4 regions of the Streptomyces sp. NPDC048185 genome follow, and region 3 is predicted to be linked to each of the others. Evidence: riboswitches for the same ligand, from Rfam matches in the RefSeq annotation. Region 3 holds a riboswitch; each other region holds the start of a gene.

What was found. A riboswitch is a leader RNA that binds a small molecule or an ion and turns the genes downstream of it on or off. The one in region 3 is predicted to bind cyclic di-AMP.
Positions count from the first base shown of each region.
Region 1: it holds a riboswitch for cyclic di-AMP, as region 3 does, so the genes downstream of both, ACGF3H_RS20560 (transglycosylase family protein) here and ACGF3H_RS14155 (M23 family metallopeptidase) in region 3, are expected to answer to the same signal.
Region 2: it holds a riboswitch for cyclic di-AMP, as region 3 does, so the genes downstream of both, ACGF3H_RS10635 (M23 family metallopeptidase) here and ACGF3H_RS14155 (M23 family metallopeptidase) in region 3, are expected to answer to the same signal.
Region 4: it holds a riboswitch for cyclic di-AMP, as region 3 does, so the genes downstream of both, ACGF3H_RS22675 (transglycosylase SLT domain-containing protein) here and ACGF3H_RS14155 (M23 family metallopeptidase) in region 3, are expected to answer to the same signal.

Region 1 is NZ_JBIDAN010000006.1:408,899-416,603, reverse strand. It holds gene eno (phosphopyruvate hydratase) at 1-821, opposite strand, end outside; gene ACGF3H_RS20560 (transglycosylase family protein) at 1,100-1,831, opposite strand; cyclic di-AMP (ydaO/yuaA leader) riboswitch at 1,835-2,000, opposite strand; gene ACGF3H_RS20555 (transglycosylase family protein) at 2,178-3,233, opposite strand; gene ACGF3H_RS20550 (cytochrome P450) at 3,377-4,684, opposite strand; gene ACGF3H_RS20545 (nucleoside triphosphate pyrophosphohydrolase) at 4,681-5,667, opposite strand; gene ACGF3H_RS20540 (SurA N-terminal domain-containing protein) at 5,739-6,386, opposite strand; gene pkaE (serine/threonine protein kinase PkaE) at 6,541-7,705, opposite strand, start outside.
Region 2 is NZ_JBIDAN010000003.1:14,389-22,093, forward strand. It holds gene lhgO (L-2-hydroxyglutarate oxidase) at 1-707, shown strand, start outside; gene trmB (tRNA (guanosine(46)-N7)-methyltransferase TrmB) at 882-1,679, shown strand; gene ACGF3H_RS10625 (PrsW family intramembrane metalloprotease) at 1,690-3,060, shown strand; gene ACGF3H_RS10630 (aldo/keto reductase) at 3,080-4,024, opposite strand; gene ACGF3H_RS10635 (M23 family metallopeptidase) at 4,177-5,208, opposite strand; cyclic di-AMP (ydaO/yuaA leader) riboswitch at 5,220-5,375, opposite strand; gene ACGF3H_RS10640 (PP2C family protein-serine/threonine phosphatase) at 5,641-6,843, opposite strand; tRNA gene ACGF3H_RS10645 (tRNA-Met) at 7,007-7,080, opposite strand; gene ACGF3H_RS10650 (dihydrofolate reductase family protein) at 7,133-7,705, opposite strand, start outside.
Region 3 is NZ_JBIDAN010000004.1:112,309-120,013, forward strand. It holds gene ACGF3H_RS14145 (pitrilysin family protein) at 1-556, shown strand, start outside; gene ACGF3H_RS14150 (pitrilysin family protein) at 553-1,941, shown strand; cyclic di-AMP (ydaO/yuaA leader) riboswitch at 2,133-2,296, shown strand; gene ACGF3H_RS14155 (M23 family metallopeptidase) at 2,310-3,074, shown strand; gene ACGF3H_RS14160 (GntR family transcriptional regulator) at 3,313-4,005, shown strand; gene ACGF3H_RS14165 (HPr family phosphocarrier protein) at 4,195-4,476, opposite strand; gene ACGF3H_RS14170 (GNAT family N-acetyltransferase) at 4,651-7,560, shown strand; gene ACGF3H_RS14175 (DUF5998 family protein) at 7,668-7,705, shown strand, end outside.
Region 4 is NZ_JBIDAN010000007.1:331,294-338,998, reverse strand. It holds gene ACGF3H_RS22695 (polysaccharide deacetylase family protein) at 1-57, opposite strand, end outside; gene ACGF3H_RS22690 (glycosyltransferase) at 147-1,475, opposite strand; gene ACGF3H_RS22685 (GNAT family N-acetyltransferase) at 1,507-2,571, opposite strand; gene ACGF3H_RS22680 (HAD family hydrolase) at 2,806-3,615, shown strand; gene ACGF3H_RS22675 (transglycosylase SLT domain-containing protein) at 3,663-4,157, opposite strand; cyclic di-AMP (ydaO/yuaA leader) riboswitch at 4,161-4,365, opposite strand; gene ACGF3H_RS22670 (polyprenyl synthetase family protein) at 5,063-6,073, shown strand; gene ACGF3H_RS22665 (DUF2092 domain-containing protein) at 6,328-7,548, shown strand; gene ACGF3H_RS22660 (ABC transporter ATP-binding protein) at 7,594-7,705, shown strand, end outside.

The DNA of each region.
Region 1 (7,705 bases), on a different contig from region 3:
ACCAGCTCGGCGTAGTACTCGGTCATCTCGGCGGCCGAGCGCTCCTTGCCCTCGAAGGTGTAGGAGCCGTCCTTGTAGAACTCGGACGCGGCGACGTCCAGGGCGAGCGCGATCTGCTCGCCCGGGGTGTAGCCGGCCTCCTTGATGGCCTCGAGGATGAGGTCGAGGGCCTCGCGGTTGGAGCCGAGGTTCGGGGCGAAGCCGCCCTCGTCGCCGAGGCCGGTGGCCAGGCCCTTGCCCTTCAGCACCTTCTTGAGGGTGTGGTAGACCTCGGTGCCCCAGCGCAGCGCCTCGGAGAAGGACTCCGCGCCGATCGGGGCGATCATGAACTCCTGGATGTCCACGTTGGAGTCGGCGTGCGAGCCGCCGTTCAGGATGTTCATCATCGGCACCGGCAGCAGGTGCGCGTTCGGACCGCCCAGGTAGCGGAACAGCGGCAGGTCGCTGGCCTCGGAGGCGGCGTGGGCGACGGCGAGGGAGACGCCGAGGATGGCGTTGGCGCCCAGCGAGCCCTTGTTGTCGGTGGCGTCCAGGTCGAACATGGCCTGGTCGATCAGGCGCTGCTCGGTGGCGTCGTAGCCGACGAGCTCCGGGCCGATCTGCTCGATGACGGCCAGAACGGCCTTCTCGACACCCTTGCCCTGGTAGCGGTTGGGGTCGCCGTCACGGAGCTCGATGGCCTCGAAGGCACCGGTGGAGGCGCCGGACGGAACGGCGGCACGCCCCGTGCTGCCGTCGTCGAGGCCGACCTCGACCTCGACCGTGGGGTTGCCTCGGGAGTCCAGGATTTCCCGGGCTACGACGACGTCGATGGACGGCACGAGCATCTCCTTCTTCAATGTGACGCTTCGGTGTGACGCGGGTCCGCGAGGACCGCAGCGGTTCTGCGGGACGAGCCTAACCGGCTCCGGGCGATCGGCCAGCCGGTCGCCCACCCGGTGGACAGAACCGAGAGTAAATTGTTTCCGAACGGAACAAAGACCGTTCACGGAAATCGGGGAGGCTCCCCCGGCCGCCGGGACGTGACCCGGACGTGAAAAACCCGCCCCGGTGCGTACGGGGGAACACGCACCGGGGCGGGAGCAGGGCGGGCCGCCGCTTACTTGAGGTGCAGCTGCTGGCCCGGGTAGATCAGGTCGGCCTCGTCGACGATGTCGTCGTTCAGCTTGAACAGCTTCGCCCAGCCGCCCTTGACGTGGTGCTCCGCGGCGATCGAGCTGAGCGTGTCGCCCTTGACGACCTTGTACTCGCCGTCACCCTTCTCGACCTTCTTGCCGGTCGGGGTGGTGACGGTCTTCTTCTCGGCCTTGGTCTCGGCCTTGGCGGCCGGACGCTCGGAGGAGCGGGAGGCCTTCTGCTCGGTGGAGCGCTCGGCCGTGGAACCGCTGCTCTGGCTCTGCGAGCCGGAGGACTGCGAGGAGCCGCTGTCCTGGCTCTCGCCGGAGCCGCCGGAGTACGCGGCGCCCGACAGGCCGGTGCCGCAGACCGGCCAGGCGCCCTTGCCCTGGCTGGCGAGCACCTTCTCGGCGACCGCGATCTGCTGCGTCTTGCTCGCCTGGTCGGCGGTCGAGGCGTACTGCGTACCGCCGTAGGCGGCCCAGGTGGAGGCCGAGAACTGCAGACCGCCGTAGTAGCCGTTGCCGGTGTTGATGGACCAGTTGCCGCCGGACTCGCACTGGGCGACGGTGTCCCACTCGGACGCGGTGGCGGCGGAGGCGTTGCCGGCCGCCATCAGCGGGGCGGCGACGGCGGCACCGGTGACGCCGGCGACGGCGATGACACGGGTGGCCTTGGACGGACGACGGTGCTTGCCCTTGTCGGAAAACAGCATGGTTGATCCCCTCACCGACGCCTGCGAGGTGAGCTGTCGGGTTCGGGCCGGTTGAGTTGCCCGGCCGGGTCCCTTGCGGGACTCGGCTCCACCCCTAGCCGCTCCGGATCGCTGCCCGTTGCGGCACTTACCTTGGGTCCCCCGCTCCTGCCTGCGGCGCTTGACGCGACGACTGTTCCCGTACCGCCACTGGCAGGATTCGGCGTTGCGGCGGCCGGGGCCCGCGGTGGCGAGCGGTCATGACCGTAAGCACGCGCTCCGCGGTTTTTCAAAGACGATCACGGCTTCTGAGACCTATCTCTCACGTGATCCAAAACGGACATACGATCTCTAATCGTGACGCGAACTACCCCTGGTTCTGCACCGGTTCGCCCCCGACTGTGAGCGTCTGACCGGGCAGGATGTGGTCCGGGTCGGCGCCGACGACGTCCTTGTTGTCGGCATAGAGGGCGTGCCACCCGCCGGTGAGGTCAAGGGAGTCGGCGATGCCCCACAGGCTGTCGCCCGAACGCACGGTGTACGAGCCGTCCGTGAGACCGCGACCGCCCTCCTCGTCGCGCGAGGCGTGCCGCCCCGACGAGTCCGCCGTACGGCCGTCCACGGCGCCCTCCTCCGCGCTCCCGCCGCGGTGCCGGCCGGTCGCGGGCTCTTCGGTGCCGGTGAGCCCCGAAGCGGCGTCGCTCTGCCCCGACTTGCCGGACTCGTCACCGTCCGACGCGGTGGCGCCCGCGCTGCCGGACGCCTGCGCGTCACCGCCGGCCGGGGTGCCGGACGGGGTGGACGTGTCGGACTTGGTCGTTTCGTCCCCGGCGCCCGACGCGGCATCAGTCGTGGCCGGGGCGGAGGGCGACGGGGACTGGTGCCGCGACGGGGACGGAGAAGGGGTCGCCGAAGAGGACGATTCAGGGGCGGACTCGGTGGAACCGGTCAGACCGGATGACTCGGACGTACCCGGTGCATCCGCCCCCTCCTCCCCCGCCGACGCCCCGTCACCCGAGCCGCCGGAGCCGCCGCCGAGGATTCCCGAGTCGTTGCCCAGCCCCGCGAGCAGGCCGCAGGTCGGCCAGGCGGCGATGCCCTGGGCCGCGAGCACCTTCTCGGCGACGGCTATCTGCTGCGAGCGGCTCGCCTGGTCGGCACTCGAGGCATAGCTCAGACCGCCGTACTGCTCCCACATGTCCTGGGACAGCTGCAGGCCGCCGTAGTACCCGTTGCCGCTGTTCTGGCTCCAGGCGCCGCCCGTCTCGCACTCGGCGACCCGGTCCCAGTTCGTTCCGTCGGCCGCGTGGGCGCCGGTGGCCCCCAGGAGCGGGATCGCGATGGCGGAGCCGGTGACTCCGGCAGCGACGACCAGGGCGGGAGCCTGGCGGGGGCGACGGTGACGACCGTTCCCGGAGAGCATGCGACGACCTTTCACGAGACAGCGGGGACGGCGCGGCGAGTGATGCTCGGCGCCACGCTGATCCGTGAACGTATAGGCAGATGATCGCTTGTCACAAGTTCATGCCGCGCAGATCACGTGAAGATCACAGAGGTGAGCGCGTGTCACCTTTGCGTGGGTGACGGATCGTTCTCGCGCGGCGACGGGACCGGTGTGAAGGACACCGGAAGCGTGCGCAGCCCCCGCATGATGAGACCGCCGCGCCAGCGCAGCTCGGCCGGATCCGCGGCGAGGGCCAGGTCCGGGAGCCGCGTGAGGAGCGTGGCGAGCGCGGTCTGCCCCTCCAGCCGGGCGAGCGGGGCCCCGAGGCAGTAGTGGATGCCGTGGCCGTATCCGAGGTGCTGGCTGTCCCGGCGGGAGAGGTCGAGGGTGTCGGGGTCGGGGAACCGCTCCGGGTCCCGGTCGGCGGCGGCCAGGACGACGAGGACGGGATCTCCGGGGGCGATGTCCTGCCCGCCGACGGTGAGCGCCTCGGTGGCGAAGCGCCAGGTGGCGAGCTCCACGGGGCCGTCGTAGCGGAGGAGCTCCTCCACCCCGGTCTCCAGCAGGCCGCGTTCCCCGGCGGCGAGGGACGCCTGCAGACGGGCCCGCTGCCCGGGGTGGGTGAGCAGGGCGTACAGGCCGTTGCCGACGAGATTGACCGTGGTCTCGAAGCCCGCGAACAAAAGGATGAACGCCATCGCCGCGGCCTCGTTCTCGGTGAGGTGCTCGCCGTGGTCGGAGGCGCGGATGAGAGCGGAGATGAGGTCCTCGCCTGGGCCGGGCTCGGCCGGCAGCGCGGCGCGCTTGCGGTGGATGAGGTCGGCGAGGTAGCCCCGCATCTTCTTCACCGACCGTGCGACGCCGCCGCGGGGACCGCCCCCGTGACGGATCATCATGCCCGCCCAGTCCCGGAAGTCGTCCTGGTCCTCGCGGGGGACGCCGAGCAGGTCGCAGATGGCGTAGATGGGCAGGGGGAAGGCGAACTCGTGGATGAGGTCGGCCGAGCCGGCGGCGGCGAACCGGTCGATCAGGTCGTCGGCGAGCTCCTGCACCCGTGGCGCGAACTCGGCGACGCGCCGCGGTGTGAACGCCTTGCTCACCAGCCGGCGCAGCCTGGTGTGGTCCGGCGGGTCGATGTTGAGCAGATGGGTCATCAGCTCGGCCTTGCGCTCACCCGGGATGCCGGTCTTGCCCTTCGCGTGCGCGGGCTCGTCGTGGTGCGCCGGGTTCTTGGACAGCCGCTGGTCGGCGAGGGCCTGCCGGGCGTCGGCGTACCGGGTGACCAGCCACGCCTCCACGCCGCTGGGCAGCGTCGTGCGGTGCACGGGGGCGTGCTCGCGCAGCCAGGCGTAGGCGGGGTAGGGATCGCTCGCGAACTCCCAGGTGAACAGCTCGGGAGCCGGGCCGTCGGGGACGGGCCGGCCGGTCACCCCTCGACCTCCCTGATCGCGTCCCGGTACGCGCGCGCCGCCGCTCTCAGGGCCGCCTCCGGGTCCGTGCCCTCGGACTCGGCGCGGGCCGCCAGGGCGAGGAGGTCGTAGCCGATGCCCTCGCCCGTGGGGAGCGGCACCTCCAGGCCCGCCGTGCGGACCCGGGAGGCCAGTTTGGCGGCGAGGGCCAGGCCCGGCTGGCCGAGGGGGACGCCCTCGGTGACCGAGGTGCGCTGCTTCTCCACCGCCTTGGTGCGCAGCCAGTGCTCCCTGACCTCTTCCGGCGTGGTCGCCGTCTCGTCGCCGAAGACGTGCGGGTGGCGGTGGACGAGCTTGGTGACGATGCCGGCGGCGACGTCGTCGATCGAGAACGGCGCGCCGGTGTCCTCCTCGGCGATGCGGGCGTGGAAGACGACCTGGAGGAGGACGTCGCCCAGTTCCTCGCGCAGTTCGTCGCGGTCGCCGTCCTCGATGGCCTCGACGAGTTCGTAGGCCTCCTCGATGGCGTACTTGGCCAGGCCCTCGTGGGTCCGCAGGGACGACCAGGGGCATTCCACGCGGATGCGGTCCATGACCTGCACGAGGTCGAGGAGCCGGGCGCCCGGGAGGTCGTAGGAGGCGGGAAGCAGCTCCAGCTCGGGCATGGAGACGCGGCCGGAGCCGGCGAGGCGGGCCAGACCGTCGGTGAGGGCCGGCTCGCCCTCGCCGGTGGCGACGACGACCACCGTGCGGCCCCCGGCGCAGGCGGCGACCAGTTCCTCGGCGGCCGGGGACGCCTCGTCGACCCGTATGCCCGCCTCGCGCAGGTACGGCAGCTGCGGGTGCGCGGCGTCGGCGCACAGCACGCGGTCGGCGGTGCGCAGTGCCTGCCAGGCGGGCCAGGACAGCAGGCCGGGGGCGACGCGGTGGCTGGTGGTGAGCAGGACGATGCGGCCCGGTCCGGGGGTGGTGCCGGGTGCGGGGTCGGCGGTGGTTTCGTTCACGTTCCGAACGTAACGCACGGTACGGGCCGGCCCGCGGGTCGTCCCCGGGGGCGGCCCCCCCGGGGGCGCGGTCACGCCGTCTGCTGGGCCCCGGCCGCCGTCACTTCGCGGACCCACGGCGTCTTCGCGTCGACGCGGCTGCTCTTCTGGACGTCCCAGGTGCCGTAGCGCGGGTTGAGGTCGACGTCGAGCTGCTGGGACGCCTTGGACAGGGCCTGCCAGAACTCGGGGCGGCTGGTGTCGGTGCCGAGGTGCTCGGCGAGCTTCTGGGCCTCGAGCTGGACGACGAGGTTCTCGTCGAGGCGCTCGGGGGCGACGCCGTACTGCTGGAGCCAGACGGTCTCCAGCTGCTTGGCGCCGCCGGCCTGCTGCTCCAGGCCCGTGCGCATCTGCTGGACCTCCTTGCGGCTGACGGTCACGCCCGCGTCCTGGGCGGCGCGGTGCAGGACCCGGTCGAGGACCATGCCGTGCAGGGTGTCGCGGGTGAGGGTGCCGGTGCGGGCGACGACCTGCTGGTACTGGGTGTCGTCCGGGACGGCGGCCCGCTGCGCGTCGCGTACCTCGTCGACCCGGTTCTCCAGCTGGGCGACGGTGATCCGCTGGTCGCCGACGACGGCGGCCGCGCCGGGATGCGCGTCGTTCCCGCAGGCGGTGAGCAGGGGTGCCGCGGCGGCGATCGCGGCGGTGAGGAGGAGCGCGGTGCGACGGCGGCGGTGCAAGGAAACCTCCCGAGGAGATTGTGCGACGGTGCACAAAGTCTTGCGATGATCGATGGTAGGCAGTGGCCCAGCTTTGGCCAACCCATTCGACCAACGATTCACGGGGACTTCGGGCACCGCCGCGCCGCCGCCGAAGGTGCCGGGCGCCCGCCGACTAGCCGCGTACCTGGCCGAGCCACTCGAGGGTGCGCCGGATCTCGGCCGCGAGGGGGTGGCCGGGGCCGTGGAGGCGCTCGACGTCGTGCAGGAGCCGGGCCAGCGTCTCGTGGGCGGCGGCGCGGTCGCCGAGGGCGAGGAGCAGGTGGCCGATGCGGCGGCGGACGTCGTGGGCGAGGTCGGGGTCGCCGGCGACGTACTGGTTCTCGTAGTACGGCAGCAGGGCGCGGTACTCGGCGAGGGCGGCGGCCGGTTCGCCCAGTTGTTCCAGGCACTGGGCGGCGTCGTAGCGGTGGCGCAGGGACTGGGGGTCGGCCTGGCCGGCCTCGGCGGCGCGCTCGTCGGCCAGGCGGCGCAGCTCGGGCAGGGCGCGGCGGTACTGGCCGTCGTCCATGAGGGTGGCGGCGTACTGCTTGCGCAGGGTGCGGACGACCGGGGAGCGCTCGCCGTGCTGCTCGGCGGCGGCGGGCAGGATCGCGCCGAGGATGTCGACGGCCTGGGTGATGCGGCCCTCGCCGAGGAGGCGTTTGACGTCGTCGACGGCGCGGGCGACGTCCGGTTTCCCGGCTTCGGCGACGGGAGGTGCCGGGGTGGGCTGGGGTGCGGGGGTCCGGGCGCGGTCGGGCCAGGGGGCGTGCGGGCGCACGAAGGGGCGGGTGGGGTCGAGGGGGCCGCCGGTGGGCATGCCGCGGGCGGGCAGCAGCAGGGCCAGGTGTTCGTAGACCTCCTGGGCGGAGGCGGGGCGGTGCTGCGGGTCCTTGGCGAGGAGGCGCAGGACGAGGGCTTCGAGGGCTTCGGGGACCTCGGGGCGGAGGCGGCGGACGGGCAGCGGCGGTTCGTACAGGTGCCGGTGGAGCACGCCGAGGGCCGTCGACCCCGCGAAGGGGACGTCGCCGCTGAGCAGTTCGTGCAGGAGGACGCCGAGGGCGTACAGGTCGGTGTAGGGGCCGACGGCGCCGCCCATCGCCTGCTCCGGGGCCATGTAGGCGGGTGAGCCTATGGGGGTGCCGGTGTGGGTGAGGCGGGTGGTGTCGGCGTCCATGACGGAGGCGACGCCGAGGTCGAGGACGGTGACGGTGCCGTCCTGCTTCACCATCACGTTGCGCGGCTTGAGGTCGCGGTGGACGATCGGCACGGCGTGCACGGCGCTGAGGACGGCGCAC
Region 2 (7,705 bases), on a different contig from region 3:
TCCGCTACGGCGCGGAGGTGCTGCGCATCGACCGGCGCCCCGACCTCGGAGTCGCCGTCCGCACCCGTACCGGTGACGTGGTCCGCGCCCGGACCCTGGTCAACTGCGCCGGCCTGTACTGCGACGAGGTCGCGCGGATGACGGGCGACGACCCCGGGATGCGGATCGTGCCCTTCCGCGGCGAGTACTACGAGCTGGCGCGGCCGGAGCTGGTGCGGGGCCTGGTGTACCCGGTGCCGGACCCGGCGTTCCCGTTCCTCGGCGTGCACCTGACCCGCGGCATCGACGGCAGCGTGCACGTGGGGCCGAACGCGGTGCCCGCGCTGGCCCGGGAGGGCTACGGCTGGAGCGTGGTCCGGCCCCGCGAGCTGGGCGCCACGCTCGCCTGGCCGGGCTCGTGGCACATCGCCCGGCGTCACTGGAGATACGGCGCCGGGGAGCTGCGGCGGTCGCTGTCCAAGGGGGCCTTCACGTCGGCGGTCCGCAGGCTGCTGCCGGCGGTGACGGAGGGCGACCTGGTGGAGGCGCCGGCGGGGGTGCGGGCGCAGGCGGTCCTGGCGGACGGGACCCTGGTGGACGACTTCCTGATCAAGGAGGGGGCGCGGGCGGTGCACGTCCTGAACGCGCCGTCCCCGGCGGCGACGGCGGCGCTGCCGATCGGGCGGGAGGTGGGGCGCCGGGCGCTGGCGCTGCTGGGGGCGGTGTGAGCGAGCCGGCGTCCACGGGGGCCGAAGGGGTGCGGGGTCCGGCGCCGGCCTGGTGCCGTGCGTGGGCGTGCAGCCAGGGCGGCACGGCGGCGTCGGTGGGGGAGCGCAGCTGAGATGGCGCGGCGGTGGAGTGCGGAGGGGGGTCAGGACGGAGGCCGTAAAATCGTTCTCACTGTGTCTGATTCACGCCATGCCCCCGAGACCCCTCAGCCGGTGCGTGCCAAGGGTGAGCCCCGGTTTCCCGACGGGCCGAAGGCCGATCCCGCCGGGTCCCACTTCGAGCGGCGCATCCGCAGCTTCCAGCCGCGCCGGAGCCGGGTCACCACCGGGCAGGCGGACGCGCTGCAGCGGTTGTGGCCGAAGTGGGGACTGGACATCGACGGACAGCGGGTGATCGACCTCGCCGAGCTGTTCGGGAACACCGGTCCCGTCGTCCTGGAGATCGGCTTCGGCATGGGCGAGGCGACCGCCCAGATGGCCGCCGCCGACCCGGACACCAACATCCTCGCCGTGGACGTCCACACCCCCGGCCAGGGAAACCTGCTCGGTCTCGCCGACCGGAACGGGCTCTCCAACATCCGCGTGGGCAACGGCGACGCGATCATCCTCCTGCGCGAGATGCTCGCCCCCGGCTCCCTCGCCGGGCTGCGCGTCTACTTCCCCGACCCCTGGCCGAAGAAGCGGCACCACAAGCGCCGCCTGATCCAGCCGGAGTTCCTGACCCTGGCCGCGTCCCGCCTCGCACCGGGCGGCATCGTGCACTGCGCCACCGACTGGGAGCCGTACGCGGAGCAGATGCTCGAGGTCCTCACCGCGCACCCCGGCTTCGAGAACACCGTGCCCGACGGTGGTTTCGCGCCACGTCCCGGCCACCGGCCGCTGACCCGTTTCGAGGGCCAGGGACTGGACAAGGGTCATGTGGTGAACGACCTGCTCTTCCGCCGCGTACAGGAGCAGCCCCCCACCGGTTAGGGTCCATGCCGTGGCCACCTGTCCCCCGTACCCGACGCGTCCGCCCGCGCCTCAGCACAGGCATCCACACTGGTGGCAGCGCGCCTGGGTGCGTTACGGAGCGCTGGTCACGCTGCTCGCGCTGTCCGGCCTGGTGATCCTGGCCCTGGTGCGCGAGCAGACCGGCACCCAGGGGTTCCTGGTGGGACTGGGGCTGGCGGTCTTGCCCGTGCCGCTGCTCATAGCCGCGTTCCGCTGGCTGGACCGGGTCGATCCCGGCCCCTGGCGGAACCTGCTGTTCTCCTTCCCCTGGGGCGCCTGCGCGGCGGCGCTGATAGCGATCGTCGCCAACAGCTTCGCGACAAGATGGATAGCGACCGCCACCGCCGATCCCACGGGCGCGGACACCCTGGGCGCCACGGTGATAGCGCCGGTCGTGGAGGAGTCCGCCAAGGCCGCGGCCGTCCTCCTGGTCTTCCTCTTCCGCAGGCGGAACTTCACCGGCATCGTCGACGGCGTGGTCATAGCCGGTGTCACCGCCACGGGCTTCGCCTTCACCGAGAACATCCTCTACCTGGGCACCGCCTTCGGCACCGACCAGCTCACCGGCGACCGCGGCATCGCCTCGGTGACCGCGGCGACCTTCTTCGTCCGGGTCGTGCTGTCACCGTTCGCGCACCCGCTGTTCACCGTGCTCACCGGTATCGGCTTCGGCGTCGCCGCGCTCTCCGCCGACCGCCGGCGCCTGCGGCGCGTGCTGCTCCCCCTGGCCGGCCTGCTGCTCGCGATGGGCATGCACGCCCTGTGGAACGGCTCGGCCTCGCTCGGTGAGTACGGCTTCTTCGCCGTGTACGGGGCGTTCATGGTGCCGGTGTTCGGCCTGCTGACCTGGCTCGCGGTCTGGACCCGGCAGCGCGAACTCGGCGTCATCCGGGCCGAGCTGCCCGTCTACGCGGTGGCCGGCTGGCTGGCACCGGCCGAACCGTTCGTGCTCGGCTCGATGCGGGCCCGCCGCATCGCCCGGCAGCACGCCCGTCGGCACGCCGGGAAGCGGGCGGCGCGGACGGTGGCGGAGTACGAGGCGTACGCGACCTCGCTGGCGTTCCTGCGGCAGCGCGGGCGCCGGGGCAGGGCGGGCGCCGACTACGTCGTACGGGAGCGCGAGTTGCTGACCGAGCTGTGGCGCCGGCGGGAGACGGCGCGCCCGGCTCTGGACCACGCGGCCCGGGTCACGGCGCCGCCCGTCCCGGTGGCCGCACCGCACTGGCCGGCGTACGGGGCGCACGCGGCACCCGCGCCCGTCCCGTACGCCGCGCAGGCCCCGCACGTCACCGCGTACGCCGCCCACGCCCCCCACTCCGCGTACGCCGCGTACCCGCCGTACAACCCGTACCGGTCGTAGCGGGCGCCGGGAGAGGCCCTCAGGCGGACGCCTCGGTCAGCCTGAGCACCTCCGCCTCCGTCAGCTCCAGCTCCGCCAGCCCCAGCAGCGCCGGCAGCTGCTCGACCGTCCGCGCGGACGCGATCGGCGCGGCCACCGTCGGCTGGGCCGCCAGCCAGGCCAGGGCCACCGTGGCGACGGGCACGCCGTGGGCCTCGGAGATCTCGTCCAGGGCGGTGAGCACCCGCCGGCCGCGCTCGCTCTCCAGGTGCTTGGCGGCGCCGCCCGCCCGGGGGCTGTCGACGGCCGTGCCGGGCCGGTACTTGCCCGTGAGGAAGCCGGCCGCGAGGGCGTAGTACGGAACGGCGGCCAGACCGGCCCGCTCGGCGAGGTCGCGCAGCCCGCCCTCGTACGTGTCCCGCGAGACCAGGTTGTAGTGGGGCTGCAGGGCCACGTACCGGGCGAGGCCCTCGCGGTCCGAGAACTCCAGGGACGCCGCGAGCCGCTCGGGGGTGATGTTGGAGGCGGCGATGTACCGGACCTTGCCCGCGCGCACCAGTTCGTCGAGCGCGCCGATGATCTCCTCGACCGGCACCTCGGGCTTGTCGAAGTGGGTGTAGTAGAGGTCGATGTGGTCGGTGCCCAGGCGGCGCAGCGAGGCGTCGGCGGCGGCCTTGATGTTGGCGGCGGACAGACCGGGGTACTCCGGGTGCTGGCTGACCTTCGTGGCGATCACGATGTCGGCGCGGTTGCCGCGGGTCGCGAGCCACTTGCCGATGAGGGTCTCGGACTCGCCGCCGCTGTTGCCCTCGACCCACGCGGAGTAGGCGTCGGCGGTGTCGACGAAGTTGCCGCCGGCGGCGGTGTAGGCGTCGAGGACGGCGAAGGAGGTGTCCTGGTCGGCGGTCCAGCCGAAGACGTTGCCGCCGAGGGAGAGCGGGAAGACCTCGAGGTCGGAGGAGCCGAGCTTGCGCAGAGAAGTCATGTCCTACGACAACAAGCGCACCGGAACCGGTCATTCCGAGGGTGCGGGGGCCGGACGCAAAGATCGCGCAAACCGGCAGCCCTGACGTCGGGGGGTCGCCGTCAGGACCGCCGGGATCCGAAGGTGGGCGCCTCTTCCGGGCGCCCGTGTCCTCAGGGGGTGAGGCCCTTGCCCTGCAGCCACGCGGCCGGGTCGACGCCGCCCTCGGCACCGCCGACGTGGACCTCGAAGTGCAGGTGCGGTCCGGTGACGTTGCCCGTGGCGCCCACGCGGCCGATGACGTCCCCGGTGCTGACCTTCTGGCCGACGCCGACGCTGATCGACGACTGGTGGCAGAACCACAGCTCGGTGCCGTCGTCCAGGGTCAGGATGGTGCGGTAGCCGTAGGCGCCCGCCCAGCCCGCCTCGGTGATCGTGCCGGTGTGGACGGCCTTGATGAGGGTGCCCGTGGGCGCGGCGAAGTCGAGGCCGGTGTGGTGGCCGGAGGACCACATGGACCCGGCCTGGCCGAAGGTCGAGGTGATCGTGTACGAGGAGGTCGGCAGCGTGAACTGCTTGGCCAGCTCGGCGAGCCGCTCGGCCTCGGCCTTCTTCGCGGCCTCCTCCTCCGCCTTCTTCTTGGCGGCGGCGGCCTTGGCCTCGGCCTCCTTCTCCGCCTTGGCGGCGGCCTCGGCGGCCTCCTTCTCGGCCTTGGCGGCGGCCTCGGCGGCGGCCTTGGTCTCGACCTGGACCTGCTGCTGCTCGGCCTGCTGCATGATGCGCGCCCGCAGGACCTCACCGGCGTCGGTGGTGCCCTCGGCGGTGTCGTCGGCGGTCATACCGATGCCGCTGAGCGGGGTGGCGGAACCCTCGGGCTCCGGCTCGTCGTCGGAGATGAGCGAGCCGACGTTCGGCAGATCGGGCATCGAGATGGACACCGGCGGCTTGCCGGTCTGCGCGCTGGCCATGCCGCCCGCTCCGACGGCCGCGATGACGCCGACGCCGAGGACGGTGGAGCTGCGGGCGAGCCCGCCGCGCTGCTTGGCGACACGGTGCCGGCCGCGTACCGGACGGATGGACTCCGCGGTGGGATTCCACTCCTCCCAGGGGCCCTCTTCGGCACGGTAGCCGTCGTAGCCGAAGGTTTCGGTGTCGTGCGTGCCGGGCACGAACGGGGCCTCGGGGGCAGGCCGGTTGGACGCCACGTGGGCGTACTCCTTTCCTTCCTTCCGCCTACCGGGTTAGCTGACGGGTTCGGAGCAGGAAGGTCTCCTACGCGCGTATACGCGCCGTGTAGCCACGGCGGCATACGCCCGATTCACCCCAAGTGGTGGTTCCCCGGTTCCCTCACGGGATTCGGCGCGTGCGCACGGAGCCGCCTTCTGTGACGGCTGGGACGACCGCGCTGCGTTATCGAACGTTAATAGACGCGAGGTGCTGATTCCAAGCCGTTCCGCTTGATCATTAGGGATACCGGCCGGGACGTACGCCTCATTGAGACACATATGGGGGCGAGTTGACCGCCTCTCAGGTCACGACTTCACATCACGCGTTTATGACGGTGTGTCAGTTGTTATGCGGAGGGCGGTCGTGCCGTCACCACCCGTGACGGCGATCGAGGGGGGTCGCCGCACCGCTCAGGCCCGGCGGCGGACGGCGAGCAGCGCCATGTCGTCCGTCGTGCCGCCCCCGGAGTGCTCGCGCACCTCGTCGGCGAGGGTTTCGAGCAGGTGGGCCGGGTGGCGGAAGACGCGGCCGGCCAGCCGCGCGTGGGGGTCGTAGAACCGGCCCTGGGCGTCACGGGCCTCGGACAGCCCGTCGGTGTACAGCAGCAGGGTGGCTCCGCCGGGAAGCCCGCTCTGCTGCGCCCGGTCGGGCCACACCCCGAGCTCGCCCATGCCGAGCGGCAGCGCGAACTCCCCGTCCTGCACCGGGTGCACGGTGCCGTCGGCGTGCAGCAGCAGCGGCGGCGGGTGGCCGCGGTTGACGACGCGGACGATGCCCTCGCCGTGCGGCAGTTCGGCGAGGACGGCGGTGGTGAACCCCTCGAAGGCGTCCAGCCCGTCCCGGCGGGTGCCCTCGCGCGCCAGCGCCCGCTCCAGCCGCTGCGCGACCGCCTCCAGCGTCGCCTCCTGCTCGGCGGCCTCCCGGAAGGCACCGATCACCACGGCGACGGCGGCCACCGCGCCCATGCCCTTGCCGCGCACGTCTCCGACGATGAGCCGCACGCCGCGGGCACTGTCCTGCACCGCGTACAGGTCGCCGCCGATGAAGGCGTCCGCCTGCGCCGCCTCGTAGCAGGCGGCGATCTCGAAGCCGCCGATCCGTTCGGCGGGCTCGGGCAGCACGGCGCGCTGGGCGGCCTCGGCGATCTCACGGGCGGAGGCGAGGCGCTCGTCGGTGCGGCGGACGAAGGCGTTCACGAAGACGGCGAGGGCGGCGACCGTCGCGATGGTGATCAGCTCGGTGAGCGAGTCCACGTAGTGGATGACGCCCTTGCCGAGCTGGAGCCCGATGACGGCGGCGACCACGGCGAGGCCGGTGAGCAGGGTGTCGCGCCGCGAGTAGAGGGGCGCCGCGACCAGGGGCGCGGCCGTCCAGAGGGGCCCCGCGGTGAAGTACCGGGGGGTGAGGAGGTCGTACACGACGGCGACGACGATCAGCAGGACGGGGAGCAGGCGCACGAAGGTCCGGCCGTACGGGGTCCGCCGCCGCACCGGCCGGACGGGCGGTACGGGCATCGGGGCGGCGCCGAGGCCCGGGCCGGGCACGGGGACGCCGGACAGCCGGCCGCCGGACCTGGCATACGGTCCTTCGCCGTCCACGTCACCTGGCCGCACCACTCGTCTCCCGCCGCCCCTGCACGTCCACGCCGTTTGCCGTCCCGCCTCCCAGGTTTCCCGGAGGAGGGACGGGGGGCGAGCCGTGGCGGCCGGTCGGGTGACGGACACGCGGAGACACCGAAGGCCGGAATCCCTGAGGATTCCGGCCTTCGGCCTTGAGTAGCGGGGACAGGATTTGAACCTGCGACCTCTGGGTTATGAGCCCAGCGAGCTACCGAGCTGCTCCACCCCGCGTCGTTGTGTCTCCAGTGTACGTCATGTCGGGAGCGGAACGCACACGCGTATCTCAGTGGCCCAGCAGGTGACGGTTCGGACCCTTCGCCGCCGCCTCGTGTTCCGGCACGACGACGACCACGGCGCCCCCGGCGGCGAGCACCCCGCTGCCGTCGGCCCCCGGCACGAACGTGTCCGGTTCCCGCCAGGCGGTGACCACCCGGCGCACCCCGGCGTCGAGGATCAGCCGGGCGCACGGGGCGGGCCGGGAGGCGCGGCGGGCGCACGGCTCCAGGCTGCTGTAGACGGTGGCGGTCGCGAGCCGCGGATCGGCTGCGTCGATCTTGGCGAGCGCGGCCTCCTCGGCGTGCACGACCGGGTCGCCTTCCTCCCGCGAATGGCCCCGCGCGAGCTCCGTCCCGTCGGCGGCGACGACCACCGCCCCCACGCTGAACGCCGTGCCGGACGGCGGGCACAGCTCGGCCAGCTCGCAGGCGAGCGCCAGCCAGTGCCGGTCGGCGGCGGACACGTGACCGGCGGCGCCCGGGGCGGTCGGCCGGTAGCGCATGAGCACGACGTCCTCGATCCGCCGGGTCTCCACCAGCCGGAGCCGCCCGCGCCGGTAGTCGCCGGGCCCGAACAGCCG
Region 3 (7,705 bases):
CGCGTGCGACGCGGCCGACCTGGCCCTCACGGTCCTGGGCGGCGGCGAGTCGTCCCGCCTGTACAACCGGCTCGTACGGCGCGACCGCACGGCCGTGGCCGCCGGCTTCGGCCTGCTGCGGCTCGCCGGGGCGCCCTCCCTGGGCTGGCTGGACGTGAAGACGTCCGGTGACGTCGAGGTGCCCGTCATCGAGACCGCCATCGACGAGGAGCTCGCCCGGTTCGCCGAGGAGGGCCCGACGGCCGAGGAGATGGAGCGCGCCCAGGCCCAGCTCGAGCGCGAGTGGCTCGACCGGCTCGGCACGGTCGCCGGCCGCGCCGACGAACTGTGCCGTTACGCCGTCCTGTTCGGCGACCCGCAGCTCGCCCTCACCGCCGTACAGCGGGTGCTCGAGGTGACGGCCGAGGAGGTGCAGGAGGTCGCCAAGGCCCGTCTGCGCCCCGACAACCGCGCGGTGCTCGTCTACGAGCCGACCGCCCCCGCCGACGAGACCACCGTCACCGTCTCCGTGACCGACGCCGACGCCACCGACGAGAACGAGGAGGCGGCCAAGTGACCGAGCTCGCCACCATGGAATTCCATTCCCAGCCGCACCCCGGCGAGCCCAAGCCGTGGGCGTTCCCGGCCCCCGAGCGCGGCAGCCTCGACAACGGCCTCACCGTGCTGCGCTGCCACCGCCCCGGTCAGCAGGTCGTCGCCGTCGAGGTGTCGCTGAACGCCCCGCTGGACGCCGAGCCCGCCGGCCTGGACGGTGTCGCCACGATCATGGCGCGCGCGTTCTCCGAGGGCACCGACAAGCACTCCGCCGAGGAGTTCGCCGCGGAGCTGGAGCGCTGCGGCGCCACCCTCGACGCGCACGCGGACCACCCCGGCGTCCGGCTGAGCCTCGAGGTGCCGGTCTCGCGCCTCGCCAAGGCCCTCGGCCTGGTCGCCGACGCGCTCAGGTCGCCCGCCTTCGCCGACAGCGAGGTCGAGCGGCTGGTGCGCAACCGGCTCGACGAGATCCCGCACGAGCTGGCCAACCCCTCCCGCCGCGCCGCCAAGGAGCTCTCCAAGGAGCTGTTCCCGGCGGACTCGCGGATGTCGCGCCCGCGGCAGGGCACGGAGGAGACGGTCGCGGCCATCGACGCGGCGGCCGTCCGGGCCTTCTACGAGAAGCACGTCCGCCCCGCCACGGCCACCGCCGTGATCGTCGGCGACCTCACCGACGTCGACCTCGACGCGCTGCTCGGCGACACCCTCGGCGCGTGGACCGGCTCCGCCGCCGAGCCGCGCCCCGTGCCGCCGGTGACCGCCGACGACACCGGACGGGTCGTCATCGTGGACCGCCCCGGCGCCGTCCAGACGCAGCTGCTGATCGGCCGCACCGGAGCCGACCGGCACGACCGCGTGTGGCCCGCACAGGTCCTCGGCACCTACTGCCTCGGCGGGACCCTCACCTCCCGCCTGGACCGCGTGCTGCGCGAGGAGAAGGGCTACACCTACGGCGTGCGGGCGTTCGGGCAGGTCCTGCGCTCCGCGCCCGACGGGACGGGCGCCGCGATGCTGGCCATCAGCGGCTCGGTCGACACACCCAACACCGGCCCGGCACTGCAGGACCTGTGGACGGTGCTGCGCACGCTCGCCGAGGGCGGGCTCACCGACGCCGAGCGGGACGTCGCCGTGCAGAACCTGGTGGGAGTGGCGCCGCTGAAGTACGAGACGGCGGCGGCCGTGGCGAGCACGCTGGCCGACCAGGTCGAGCAGCACCTGCCCGACGACTACCAGGCCGCGCTGTACCGCCAACTGGCCGCCACCGGCACCGTGGAGGCCACCGCGGCCGTCGTCAACGCCTTCCCGGTCGACCGACTGGTCACGGTCCTCGTCGGTGACGCGGCGCAGATCAAGGAGCCCGTCGAGGCCCTCGGCATCGGCCAAGTCACCATCGTGGCCGCCGAGTAGCGGCACGCCCGTGCGACGGCCCTGGTGACCCGAACGTCACCAGGGCCGTCGTATGTCCGAATTGGGAGAGAGGCTGCCCGTCTGCCCTGTGGCGTGCGCTACAAAAACCCGGTTGCGTTTGAGTATTGAAGACAGCCGCGTTTAGCGTCGTCCGGGCTGTTCGTCAGGCAGTGCGCCGCACCCGCGGCACCGGACAGTCATCGCCGAGTCCCCGTACGGCGCGAGCCAGGGGAGCCGGGGACCCATCGCAGTCCCTGGGGTGAATCGGACGCCCGCGCTCCGGCGAGGGGGTCCGTAGGAGACCTTCCTGCTCCGAACCCGTCAGCTAACCCGGTAGGCGAGAGGGAAGGAAAGGAAACAGCCTCTACATGGCGTTCACGCGCGCCACCGGGAAGCACCGCCGTCCCAGCCGCATCCACCGCACCACCGCCCGAGCGGCGGGCGTCGCGGCCCTCGCCACCACCGGCGTCGTCGGCACCCTCGCTGCCCCGGCCCTCGCCGCCGAGCCCGAGGTCGAGCAGAGCGGACTCACCCCGGTCGTCACCATCGGCGACTCCATCGCCGACGAGATCGACGCCCAGGCCACCGCGCAGAAGCAGGCCGCCCAGGACGCCGCCGCCCGCGAGGCGGCGATGGAGGCCGCGCGCGAGCGGGTCGCGGAGGCCGCCAAGGAGGCGCGCGAGGCCAAGGAGCGCGCCGCGCGCGAAGCCGAGCGCCGGCGCCTCAACACCTTCGTCGCGCCGATCACCGGCTCCTACGTCTCCACGGCCTACCAGGCCGGCAGCTCCCTGTGGTCCTCCGGCAGCCACACCGGCATCGACTTCCACGCCTCCACCGGCACCTCGGTGCACGCGGTCGGCGTCGGCACCGTCGTCGAGACCGGCTGGGGCGGCGCGTACGGCAACCAGGTCGTGATCAAGATGCACGACGGCACGTACACCCAGTACGGGCACCTGTCGTCCATCGGCGTCACGGTCGGCCAGTCGGTCGAGGCGGGTCAGCAGATCGGCCTCTCCGGTGCCACCGGCAACGTCACCGGCCCGCACCTGCACTTCGAGGCCCGCACGAGCCCGGAGTACGGCTCGGACATGGATCCGGTCGCCTACCTCCGCTCGCACGGCGTGAACGTCTGACGACGAACGGTACGGCACCCCGAAGGCCCCGGCTCCCGAGCCGGGGCCTTCCGGTTTTCCCGGCCCGGGTTCCGGTCCCCGTTCCAGCCCGGGCTCCGGTCCTTTCCCGGCCCGTAAATGTCCAAAAAATTTCCCTGAATTCCCGGCGCCTGTCCGAAAGCGCGTCTCATTGGCCTAGAGTCACGGAAAACGCGCGTCCATCGTCGCCGTTTCGCGGGGATCAATGCGGAGGTCGGACATGAGTATTCCGGCGCACTTGGTGTGCACGGCCATCCGGGACGACATCGTCGCCGGTGTCCACGGCCGCGGCGGCCGGCTCACCGAGGAACTGCTCGCCCGCCGCTACGGCGTCTCCCGCGTCCCCGTCCGTGAGGCCCTGCGCACCCTGGAGGCCGAGGGCTTCGTGGTGACCCGGCGGCACGCGGGCGCGTGCGTCGCGGAACCGACCGAACAGGAGGCCGCCGACCTGCTCGAGACCCGCACGCTGCTGGAGCCCCTCGGCGCCTCCCGAGCGGCCCGGCGGCGCACCGAGGCCCACCTCAAGGTGCTGCGCGGCCTGGTCAGGCTCGGTCAGGAGCGCGCGAGGCAGGGTCACGGCGAGGACCTGCGTGCGCTGGACGGCTGGTTCCACGAGACCCTGGCGCAGGCCGCCGGCAGTCCCTCGCTCACGGCGATGCTGACCCAACTGCGCCGCAAGATCGACTGGATGTACGTGGTGGAGACGCCGCGCGGCGCGGCGGAGCCGTGGGCGGAGCACTGCGCGGTCGTGGACGCGGTGGCGCGCGGCGACGGCGACCGCGCGCGGGCGCTCATGGCGCTGCATGTCGAGCGGTCGGCGGCGGCGCACCGGTTGCGCTTCATCTCCGGCGACCGACCGGGCGGTGTGAGGAATGCGCAACGTCCCGTAAACACGCCGAGCCTGCGGCATTAACACGGGTGCCGTATACAAAGGGGGGCTATTCCGGGGGGCTTTCTCCTGCTGCTCGAAAAGGGCACCCGGAACGGGGCTGCCCGGAACAGGACTGCCGGAATTCGGCGGCCTGGAATGCGGCTGCCCGGAACAGGGCAAGGAAAAGGCCCGCCCGGTGGTCCGGGCGGGCCTTTTCGGTGTGCCGTCACATCAGACGGTCTCGGGAAGCTCCTCGAGACCCTCGGAGACCAGCTTCGCCAGCCGGTCCAGGGCGGCGTCCGCGCCCTCGGCGTCGGAGGCGAGGACGATCTCCTCACCGCCCTGGGCGCCCAGGCCCAGGACGGCCAGCATGGAGGCCGCGTTGACGGGGTTGCCGTCGGCCTTGGCGATCGTCACCGGGACGCCTGTGGCCGTGGCGGCTCGGACGAAGATGGAGGCGGGGCGGGCGTGGAGGCCCTCGGCCCAGCCGACGTTGACGCGGCGCTCAGCCATGTGTTGCTGCCCTTCAGGTGTTCAGGTTGTCTAGACCAGTTTCCCACATCGTGAAGCATGGCTGGACGGCTGTGCGCCGCCCGGGTGGTCGTCGGACCGCGGCCTCGGCCCGACGTTCCGTCCTCCACAGACTGCCCCGCGCCGTTGTCGTACGCGAGCCGTACTCTGGGGCCCATGCAGACCTCGCCGGACCGGCACGAGTACCCCGCTCACTGGGAGGCCGACGTGGTGCTGCGCGACGGCGGCACCGCGCGCGTCCGCCCCATCACCGTCGATGACGCCGAGCGCCTGGTCAGCTTCTACGAGCAGGTCTCCGACGAGTCGAAGTACTACCGCTTCTTCGCGCCGTACCCTCGCCTGTCCGCCAAGGACGTCCACCGCTTCACGCACCACGACTTTGTGGACCGGGTGGGACTCGCGGCCACGATCGGCGGCGAGTTCATCGCCACCGTACGCTACGACCGCATCGGCGCCGGCGGAGCGCCCGCCTCCGCCCCGGCCGACGAGGCCGAGGTCGCCTTCCTCGTCCAGGACGCCCACCAGGGCCGCGGTGTCGCCTCCGCGCTCCTGGAGCACATCGCCGCCGTCGCCCGGGAGCGCGGCATCCGCCGCTTCGCCGCCGAGGTGCTGCCCGCCAACACCAAGATGATCAAGGTGTTCATGGACGCCGGGTACACCCAGAAGCGGAGCTTCGAGGACGGCGTCGTCCGCCTGGAGTTCGGCCTCGAGCCCACCGACCGTTCCCTCGCCGTGCAGTACGCGCGCGAACAGCGCGCGGAAGGGCGCTCGGTGCAGCGCCTGCTCCAGCCGGGCTCCGTCGCCGTCATCGGCACCGGCCGCACCCCGGGCGGCGTCGGCCGCAGCATCCTCGGCAACATCCGGGACGCGGGCTACACCGGCCGGCTCCACGCCGTGAACAAGGCCTTCCCCGACGACCTGGAGGAACTCGACGGGGTGCCCGCCCGCCGCTCGGTGCGCGACATCGACGGCCCCGTCGACCTCGCCGTCGTCACCGTGCCCGCCGAGCACGTCCCCGAGGTCGTCGCCGAATGCGGCGAACACGGTGTGCAAGGCCTCGTCGTGATCTCCGCCGGGTACGCCGACAGCGGCCCCGAAGGACGCGAACGCCAGCGCGCCCTCGTGCGCCAGGCACGCACGTACGGCATGCGGATCATCGGCCCCAACGCCTTCGGGATCATCAACACCTCCGCCGAGGTGCGGCTCAACGCCTCCCTCGCCCCCGAGATGCCGCGCCCCGGCCGGATCGGCCTGTTCGCCCAGTCCGGCGCCATCGGCATCGCCCTGCTCTCCCGGCTGCACCGGCGCGGCGGCGGGGTGACCGGCGTCACCGGCGTGTCCACCTTCGTCTCCTCCGGCAACCGCGCCGACGTCTCCGGCAACGACGTCCTCCAGTACTGGTACGAGGACCCGGAGACCGACGTCGCGCTGATGTACCTGGAGTCCATCGGCAACCCCCGCAAGTTCACCCGCCTCGCCCGGCGCACGGCGGCCGTCAAGCCGCTGGTGGTGGTGCAGGGCGCCCGGCACGGCGGCGTCGCACCGCAGGGCCACGCCGTACGCGCGACGCGGCTGCCGCATGCGACGGTCTCCGCGCTGCTGCGGCAGGCCGGGGTGATCCGCGTCGACACGATCACCGACCTCGTCGACGCGGGCCTCCTGCTCGCCCGCCAGCCGCTGCCCGCCGGTCCACGGGTGGCGATCCTCGGGAACTCGGAGTCCCTGGGGCTGCTCACCTACGACGCGTGTCTGTCGGAGGGCCTGCGGCCGCACCCCCCGCTGGACCTGACGACGGCGGCCTCCGCGCAGGACTTCCACGCCGCCCTGTCCCGGGCGCTGGCCGACGACACCTGTGACGCGGTGGTGGTGACCGCCATCCCGTGGGTGGGGGAGGGGGCGGCCGGGGACGCGGCGCTGGCCGAGGCGCTGCGCTCGGCGGCGGCCACGAAGCCCGGCAAGCCGGTACTCGTGGTGCACGTGGAACTGGGCGGCCTCGCCCAGGCCCTGTCCGCCGCCGCGAGCACCGCACCGCAGGCCTCCGCGAGCACCGCACCGCAGGCCTCGCCGCTTCCCCCGGACGCCTCCTCCGTCGAGGGCACGCCGGTCTCCCCGGACGCCGCCCCCGCCCAGGCCTCGCCGGTCCCCCCGGACGGTGCGCCCGTTCCCGAGCCCTCCGCCGAAGCCGCCGAGGCCCCCGAGGGAGCCCACCTCATCCCCGCCTACCCCGCCGCCGAACGTGCCGTCCGTGCCCTCGCCCAGGCCGTCGCCTACGCGCAGTGGCGACGCGACGCGGCCGACCCCGGAAAGGTCCCGGAGTACGACGACATCGACGAGAAGGGCGCCGCCGAGCTGATCGGCGGGCACCTCGCGCGCGGACAGGGACTCACCCTGGGCGCCGACGCGACCTGCGACCTGCTGGGCAGGTACGGCATCCACGTCCACCGCGCCCTGCCCGCGCCCACCCCCGACGACGCCGTCACCGCCGCCGGCGCCCTCGGCTACCCCGTCGCCCTCAAGGCCACCGCCCCGCACCTGCGCCACCGGGCCGACCTCGGCGGGGTCCGCCTCGACCTCGCGAACGAGGAACAACTCCGCCGGGCGTACGCCGAGTTGACCGACCTCTTCGGGGCGCCCGAGGAACTGCGGCCGGTGGTGCAGGGCATGGCACCGCGCGGCGTCGACACGGTCGTCCGGGCGGTCATCGACCCCGCGGCCGGAGCGGTGCTGTCCTTCGGGCTCGCCGGGGCGGCCACCCAGCTCCTCGGTGACGTGGCGCACCGGCTGATCCCGGTCACCGACCGGGAGGCGACCTCCCTGATCCGCTCGATCCGTACTGCGCCCCTCCTCTTCGGCTGGCGCGGCTCGGCCCCGGTCGACGCCTACGCCCTGGAGAAGCTGCTGCTGCGCGTCTCCCGCCTGGTCGACGACCACCCGGAGGTCGTCGCGGTCACCCTGGAACCGGTCGTCGTCGCGCCGCGGGGACTGAGCGTCCTCGGTGCCTCCGTCCGCCTCGCGCCCCCACCCGCCCGGGACGACCTCGGCCCGCGGACGCTGCCCGCGTACTGACCACGCGGGACACCGCACGCGCACGCCCGGGTACCGCACGGGCGAACCGCACGGAGGCCGTACGGCTGCCGCACGGGCGTCCCGCGCAGTCAGTGGGCCCCCGTAGGATGGACGGCATGGCCAAGACCAGTACGACGACCCAGGG
Region 4 (7,705 bases), on a different contig from region 3:
GGCGAACTCCTTCGGAGCAACGGTGAATTCGGCGATCCAGTCGGGCGGATCGTCCATCACGGCGTGGTAGAGGAAGACGGGGATGCAGTCACCGCCCGCCCGTGCTTTGCCGCCCGGTGCGTGCTCGCCGCGGTTGCCCGTCGTCCTCATCCCGTCCCCCTGAGAGCGGACCGCAGGGCGTACCGGGCACGCAGGTAGCCCACCGGTCCGTAGACCATCCCCCGCCGCTGCAGCCGCGACAGCCGCCGTGGCCACGGGTGGGTCCGTTCGTCGTGGTCGCCCGGCGCGCCGCCGCCGTCGGTGTCGCGCACGGCGGTCAGCAGGCGCGCGTGGGCCAGGCCGCGCGGCAGCCGGGCCAGGAACGCCGGCAGCAGCGCCGGCCGGTTCACCAGGATCGCCGTGAGGTACGCGGTGAGCCCCGCGCCGTAGCCGTACGCCTGCGTCTCCAGGTCCCGCCAGGTCTCCCGGTGGTGGTGCCACACCAGGGCCGTCGGGGTGTAGTGCAGCCGCCCGCCCTCCGCGAGCACGCGCACGAAGCCGTAGAGGTCGTCACCGCCCCGTGCGCGGGTGCCCGCGCCGGTCGCCGGGTCGAAGCCGCCGACCGCGCGCAGGACCGCCGTGCGGAAGGCCATGTTGGCACCGGAGCCGAAGCGCCCCGCGGTGAACGGGAACAGCGGTTCGCCGGCGGGCGGGTGCTCCGGGTCGTACGTGCGCGGTGTGAAGCCCTTCGCGAAGCCGCCGTGGCTCTCCAGCAGGACCTGGGCCGGGGTGCGCAGCCGCGCGGGCAGGATCAGCCCCGTGGCGCAGCCCAGGCGCGGGTCGGCGGCGAAGGGTGCCGTCAGCTCGGTGAGCCAGCGGGGGTCGGCGACCACGTCGTCGTCGGTGAAGGCGACCACCTCGCCCCGCACGTCGGCCAGGCCCCGGTTGTGGGCGACGGCGAGCCCGGGCACCGGCTCGCACACGTACCGCACGCGCTCGGCGTACTTCCGCTCGACCAGCTCGCGCGTCTCGTGCGTCACCGGGGCGTTGTCGACGACGACGATCTCGGCGTCCGGATGGTCCTGCGCGAGCAGGGAGTCCAGCGCGCGGGCGAGCTGCCCGGCACGTTCCCGGGTGGCGACGACGACACTGACGGACGGCGGGGCGGACGGCGCACCGGCCGGCGCGGCGGGCCCGGGCCCGGACACCGGCCCGGGCGGCGCCGCCGGAAGCGCCCGCCGGGCGAGCGCGGCCAGCGTCCGCGCCGGGTCGGCGCCTTCGGGCACCCGCCCGAGCAGCGTGCCCACGGGCCGGCCCTTCCTGCGGACCAGCACGAACACCGCGCCGGACGTCACCGGCGGACCGCCCGGGCCCGGCCCGAGGCCGGCCTCCTCCCCGTCCCCGAGATCCAGCTCGGCGACCTGCACCGGCTCGGTGCTCAGGAACCTCTCGATCTCGTGCCGTGTCTCCTGCCGCGCACGCCGTGCTCCGGCCATGCGCCCCACCCCCTCGTGGTTGCCCCTGGCGTCACGACCGGCGCAGCCGGGCCGCCCCCTTCAGCGTGCGTGCCGCCAGCGACGCCAGCCGCGGCCGGCCGCGCACGAAACCGTGCGCCCGTCGGGCCGGCTCGCGGCCGAGCCACTGCAGCGCGGCGCCCGCTCCCGGACGCGTCACCGTTCCCTCGTACACGGGCAGTTCGCCGGTCTTCAGCGAGTCCTTGTACTCCGCCGCGCCCCGCCCCATGTCGAGCAGGCCGATCCCCTCGGCGGCGGCGGCCTCGGCCATCCGCAGGTGCAGCACCAGTCCCGGCGAGTACTTCGCGAAGTCCGGGTCGTACGCCGGGAACCAGCAGGCCAGCACCGAGGCCGAGCGCAGTCCGAAGTGCGCGGCGACGGGCCGGCCGCCGGCGTAGAGCACGGACAGCGTGCCCGTGCACTGGGGCGCCCGGGTCTCGGCGAGCCGTCCGACGAGCCGGGTGATCCACTCCTGCGCGAACCGGTCCCGGCGGCCCGTCCTGCGGTACTGCGCCGACTTCCACTCCATCAGCGTGCGCAGCGCGGCCGGTTCGCGCTCGTCGAACACGAAGCGCACCTCCCCGGCCTGGCGGCCCAGCCTGCGCTCCTTGGCGAGCGTGGTCTTCAGGAACTTCGGGGACTGGGCGCGCAGCACGCTCTCGTACGCCTCGTACCCCTTCTCCACGTCGATGACGTAGGAGGTGTGTTCCTCGGCGGCGTACGGCACGAACAGGGCCTGCTCGGCCTCCAGGTTGTCGAAGGCCAGGCTCGACAGGGAGCAGGCCCGCAGCAGTTGGCGGGTGTCCGGGGCGAGGCCCGGCCGCAGCACCGCGCCCTGGCAGTCCGAGACCCCGAGTCCGATCGCCCGGCCCTGGCCCAGCGGCCCGCGCTCGTGCGGCAGGAAACCGGCGGCCTCACCGCCCTCGTACAGCACCGCCACCCGCGCCCCGGGCCGTACCCGGCCGACGGCCTCGGTGAACTCCGGCTCCATGAACGGACTGCGCGGCGACCTCGACGCGGCGCGCAGCGCACGCCAGCGTTCCCTCTCCCCCTCGCCCAGCTCCTGCGGCCTGAACACACGTACACGTCCGCCGTTCAACCCGACCCCCCGATCAAGTCCCCCCTGGACAGAAGGAAGGTACCCCCGGGGCCGTCCGGAGGGTAGAAGGCAGAGCATGTTGTTGCCAACTGGTGCACAGGCCTTTAACCGCCTTTAGACGATGTTGTGTCAGGTTTCGGACACCTGCGAACGTCCTCGTGCGCATCCGGTCGTGGGTGAGTCGGACAGGTGCGGTGTCCGTATTCTCTGATCATGGACCGCACCGCATATGCCCTCGTCGCCACCGACCTCGACGGAACGCTGCTGCGCGGCGACGACACCGTCTCCGACCGGTCGCTGGCCGCGCTGGCACGGGTGGCCCGGGCCGGAGCCCGGCACCTGGTGGTGACGGGCCGCCCGGCACCGAGGGTGCGCTCCCTGCTCGACGGCCTCGGCTGCACGGGGCTCGCGGTGTGCGGACAGGGCGCGCAGGTGTACGACGCGGGCGCGCACCGGATGCTGTGGTCGGTCACCCTGGACCGGGAGCTGGCGGAGACCGCACTCGGCAAGATCGAGGCCGAGGTGGGGGAGGTGTACGCCGCGGTCGACCAGGACGGGGTCGACGGGCTGACCCTCATCGAGCCGGGCTATCTGATGCCCCACCCGACGCTGCCCGCGGTGCGCGTCGAGCGGCGCGACGAGCTGTGGAGCGCGCCGATCAGCAAGGTGCTGCTGCGCCATCCCGACCTGTCCGACGACGAGCTGGCGGCGACGGCGCGCGCGGTGGTCGGCTCGCTCGCGACGGTCACCATGTCGGGGCCGGGGACGGTGGAGCTCCAGCCGTGCGGGGTCACCAAGGCGACCGGTCTGGCGCTCGCCGCCGAGCACCTGGGGCTGAGCCGGCGGCGGACGATCGCCTTCGGGGACATGCCCAACGACATCCCCATGTTCCACTGGGCGGCCCGCGGGGTCGCCATGGCGGGCGCCCACCCCGAGCTCAAGGCGGTCGCGGACGAGGTCACCACGACGAACGAGGACGACGGCGTGGCCGTCGTCCTCGAGCGGATCTTCGGAGCCGACTAGATCCCGTCCGCCGAGGGGACCTGGTCACGGCTCATGGCGGGTACGGCTCAGTACGCGCTGAAGACGTTGTCGATCGAGCCGTACCGGTCGGCCGCGTAGTTGCAGGCGGCGGTGATGTTGGCGACCGGGTCGTACGAGTCCCAGGAGGTGCCGGCGACGTGGTACGCCTGGAAGGTCGGGTCGATCACCTGGAGCAGGCCCTTGGACGGGGTGCCGTTGATGGCGTTGATGTCCCAGTTGTTGATGGCGAGCGGGTTGCCGGACGACTCGCGCATGATGTTGCGGTGGATGCCGTCGTACGTCCCGGGGATCCCGTGCTGGGCCATGATGTCCAGCGACTCGCGGATCCAGCCGTCGAGGTTGTCCGGGTACGCCGTGGTCGCCGTGGTGGCGGCGGTGGTCGTGGCGGCCGGGGTGGCGGCGGACGCGGTGGCGGCGCCGATGAGCGGCAGGGCGAGCACGGCGGCGCCGGTGCCGGCGACGGCGAGCTTGCGGGCGAGGCGGCTGGTCCGGGCGTGACGGTTCTGACCGTTGGCAGGCATGTGTGTGTCCCTCTCCAACGCCTGCGAGGTGAGCTGTCGGGTTCGGGCGGGGAGGTGCCCGGCCGCGCCCTGACGGGCACGGCTTCACCCCGAGCCGCTCCGGTGGTGTCCGGCGCGGCGACTTACCTGGGTCCCCCGCTCCTGCCTGCGAGTGTCTCGAGTGGATGACTGTGTGCCGGGCGGTGGCAGGATTCGGCGTCCGCCTGACAGGCCGGGAACGTATGCGAGAGCACATGTCCGGAACAAGTGCAGGAATCACCCGACGTGCCTGTTGACCTTGGTCTGGGGGATTTGGGGTGCTTGATCCTTTGCGACTGCCAAGGCCCAACTCGCCTACGGGGCAAAGGGGTGGCGGGGGTCGTGACGGGGGTGCGGCGCGCGGGCCGGCGGGTGCGGCGGCGTGAGCCAACTCACGGGCCTCAACAAGGGCGGCAAATCGGGCATTAGGGCCAACTGGTGGCCAACCGGCCGCCGATGGCGGGCCGTTTGGGCGGGCGGCCGGGGCGGGGCTGTCCGCCGGGTGTGCGCGCCCTGTGCCGCGCTCCGCCGCCGACCGCGCGGCCCGGTGTCCCGTCGCCCTGCGCGGGCACCCGTTCGGGGCGGGGGAGCGGATGTCGAATGGGTGACGTTCTCGGGGTGCGGTCCGTTGGGAGGGGTGGTGGGATCTTCGGTGGCGGCTTTCGGCGTGCCGTGTCCTGTTTCGCACGTCTCTGGCGATGTCGATCGATATCCGCTCATATCACCTGATCAAAAACATACCGTGCATGATCCGATACCGACCGGCCTGTAACGGTGGGCGCTAGCGGTGATCGAAACGTGACCGGATACGCTGACTCGAGTGGTGGCAGCGACCTATCGACAAACCAGGTAATCGCCAGTAGACACCAGCAGACAGGAGATCCCTCGTGACCGTCGTCGGGCCGTTCGGGCTGAGCGTGCGGGACCAGGCTCTGGAAGCCGATGTCCAGACCGGATTGGCGGCCGTCGAGGAAGGGTTGCTTGAGGCAACCAAAAGCGAGGTGCCCTTCATCACGGAGGCCGCCCAGCACCTGGTGCGGGCCGGCGGCAAGCGGTTCCGGCCGCTGCTGGTGATGCTCGCCTCCCGGTTCGGCGACCCCTACGCGCCCGGCATCGTGCCCTCGGCCGTGGTCGTGGAGCTGACCCACCTCGCCACGCTCTACCACGACGACGTGATGGACGAGGCCGCCGTGCGCCGCGGGGTGCCCAGCGCGAACACCCGCTGGGGCAACTCGGTCGCCGTCCTCACCGGTGACTTCCTGTTCGCCCGTGCCTCCCAGATCCTCGCCGACCTCGGGCCCGAGGCCGTCCGGGTGCAGGCCCTCGCGTTCGAGCGGCTCGTCACCGGCCAGATCCTGGAGACGGCCGGACCGCAGGACGGACGGGACCCCGTCGACCACTACCTCGACGTGCTCGGCGGCAAGACGGGATCGCTGGTCGCGGTCTCCTGCCGGTTCGGCGCGATGATGTCCGGCGCCGACGAGACGGTCGTCGACGTGCTGACCCAGTACGGCGAGCGGCTCGGCGTCGCCTTCCAGCTCGCGGACGACGTCCTGGACATCGCCTCCGACTCCCACGAGTCGGGCAAGACGCCCGGCACGGACCTGCGCGAGGGCATCCCGACCCTCCCGGTGCTGCGGCTGCGCGAAAGGGCGGCCCGGCTGGGCCTCGCCGAGGACCTCGCCCTGTGCGAGCTGCTGGACTCCGACCTGAGCGACGACGCCCGGCACGCCGAGGCGCTGCGCCTGCTGCGCGCCCACCCCGCGCTCGAACAGGCGCGGCGGGACACCGTCCGGTACGCGAAGGACGCCCGTGCGGCGCTGGCCCCGCTGCGGGAGTGCGACGCCAAGGCCGCGCTGATCGAGCTGTGCGACGCGGTGGTCCACCGGGCCGGCTGACCTCCCGGCCGCACCGCGCCCGGCCGGCGCGGTGCTCTCCCCCTACCGGGCGGGGGAGGTTCACCTCCTCCGTCTCATCCCGCAGGAGTACGCGGAGTTGAGCCCGCGGTCTGACGCTTCTCCCTGGCCGGTTTGGTCAGATGGACACCACGGAAAAACACCACTCCTCACCGATTCGGGTGAGAATGGCGGCTCACGGGTGAACAGTGCGAGGTCGCGAGACAGCCGCCGCCGACGACGGAGGTAGGGCACACATGGCACCGATCGATTCCGACGACAGCACGACCGCCGGGCAGGGCGCGGAGCCGCGCGCCGGACGGCGCAGGGCCGCGCGGTACGTCGTCCCGGTCGCGGTGATGGGCGTGGCGGCCGCCACGATCGGGCTCGTCCCCGCGCTCGCCGACTCCGGTGACCCGGACCTGCCGGAGGTGACGGCCCAGCAGCTCATCGAGAAGATCGCCCGGTCGGACGTCCAGCAGCTGTCCGGCACCGTCAGGATCAGCACCGACCTGGGCCTGCCGGACCTCGGCGGCCTGGAGAGCGGCCTGATGGCCGGGATGTCCGGCGGCCCCGGTGCGGGCGGCGGTGACGACGAGGGCTCCTCCGCGGACCCGTCCGCCAAGCTCACCGAGCTGGTCACCGGCACCCACACCCTGCGCGTAGCGGCCGACGGCCCCGACCGGCAGAAGCTGTCGCTGCTGGAGGACGCCGCCGAGTACAGCCTGATCCACGACGGCAAGGACGTCTGGGGCTACGACAGCAAGTCCAACGAGGTCTACCACTCCACCACGCAGGACGGTGCCGAGCGGCCCGCCGAGAAGGCGCCGGCCACCCCGAAGGACTTCACCGAGCAGGCGCTGAAGGCGGTCGACGACACCACGTCCGTGACCGTCGACGGCACCGCGCAGGTGGCCGGCCGGGACGCGTACCGGCTGGTGATCAAGCCCAGGCAGTCCGGTTCCACGGTCGGTGCGATCAGCGTGGCCGTCGACGCGAAGACCGGCATGCCGTTGAAGTTCACGCTGACCCCGTCGGGCGGCGGCGCCGCCGTCGTGGACGCGGGCTTCACCCGGGTCAGCTTCTCGAAGCCGGACGCGTCGACGTTCGACTTCACCCCGCCCAAGGGCGCGAAGGTCACCGAGGGCGACGAGATGCCCGAGACGCCGGAGCGGAAGCAGAAGCCGAAGTCCGACGGCGGTCTCGCCGAGGAGCTGGGCGGCCTGAAGGTCGTCGGCGAGGGCTGGAACGCGATCGCCGCCTTCGACACCGGCGGCCAGGGACTGCCCACCGCCTCCGCGGGCGGTGACCTGGGCGGCTTCCTCGGCTCCTTCGGCGACCAGGTCAAGGGCGACTTCGGCTCGGGCACGGTCTTCAAGACCCGCCTGGTCAACGCCCTGATCACGGACGACGGCAAGGTCTACGCCGGTGCGGTCACCAAGGACGCGCTGGTGAAGGCGGCCGAAGCCGCGAAGTAGGGCCGGACGCGCGGCCCGTACGCGCACGACGAGGAGAGGGAGCCGATGGGTGAACCGTCCGCCGCGGAGCCGGAGGGCCCGGCACCGGGGAGCACGGGTGACGCCGTCATCGCCACCCGCGCGCTGACCAAGCGCTACCGCGGCGGACAACTCGCCG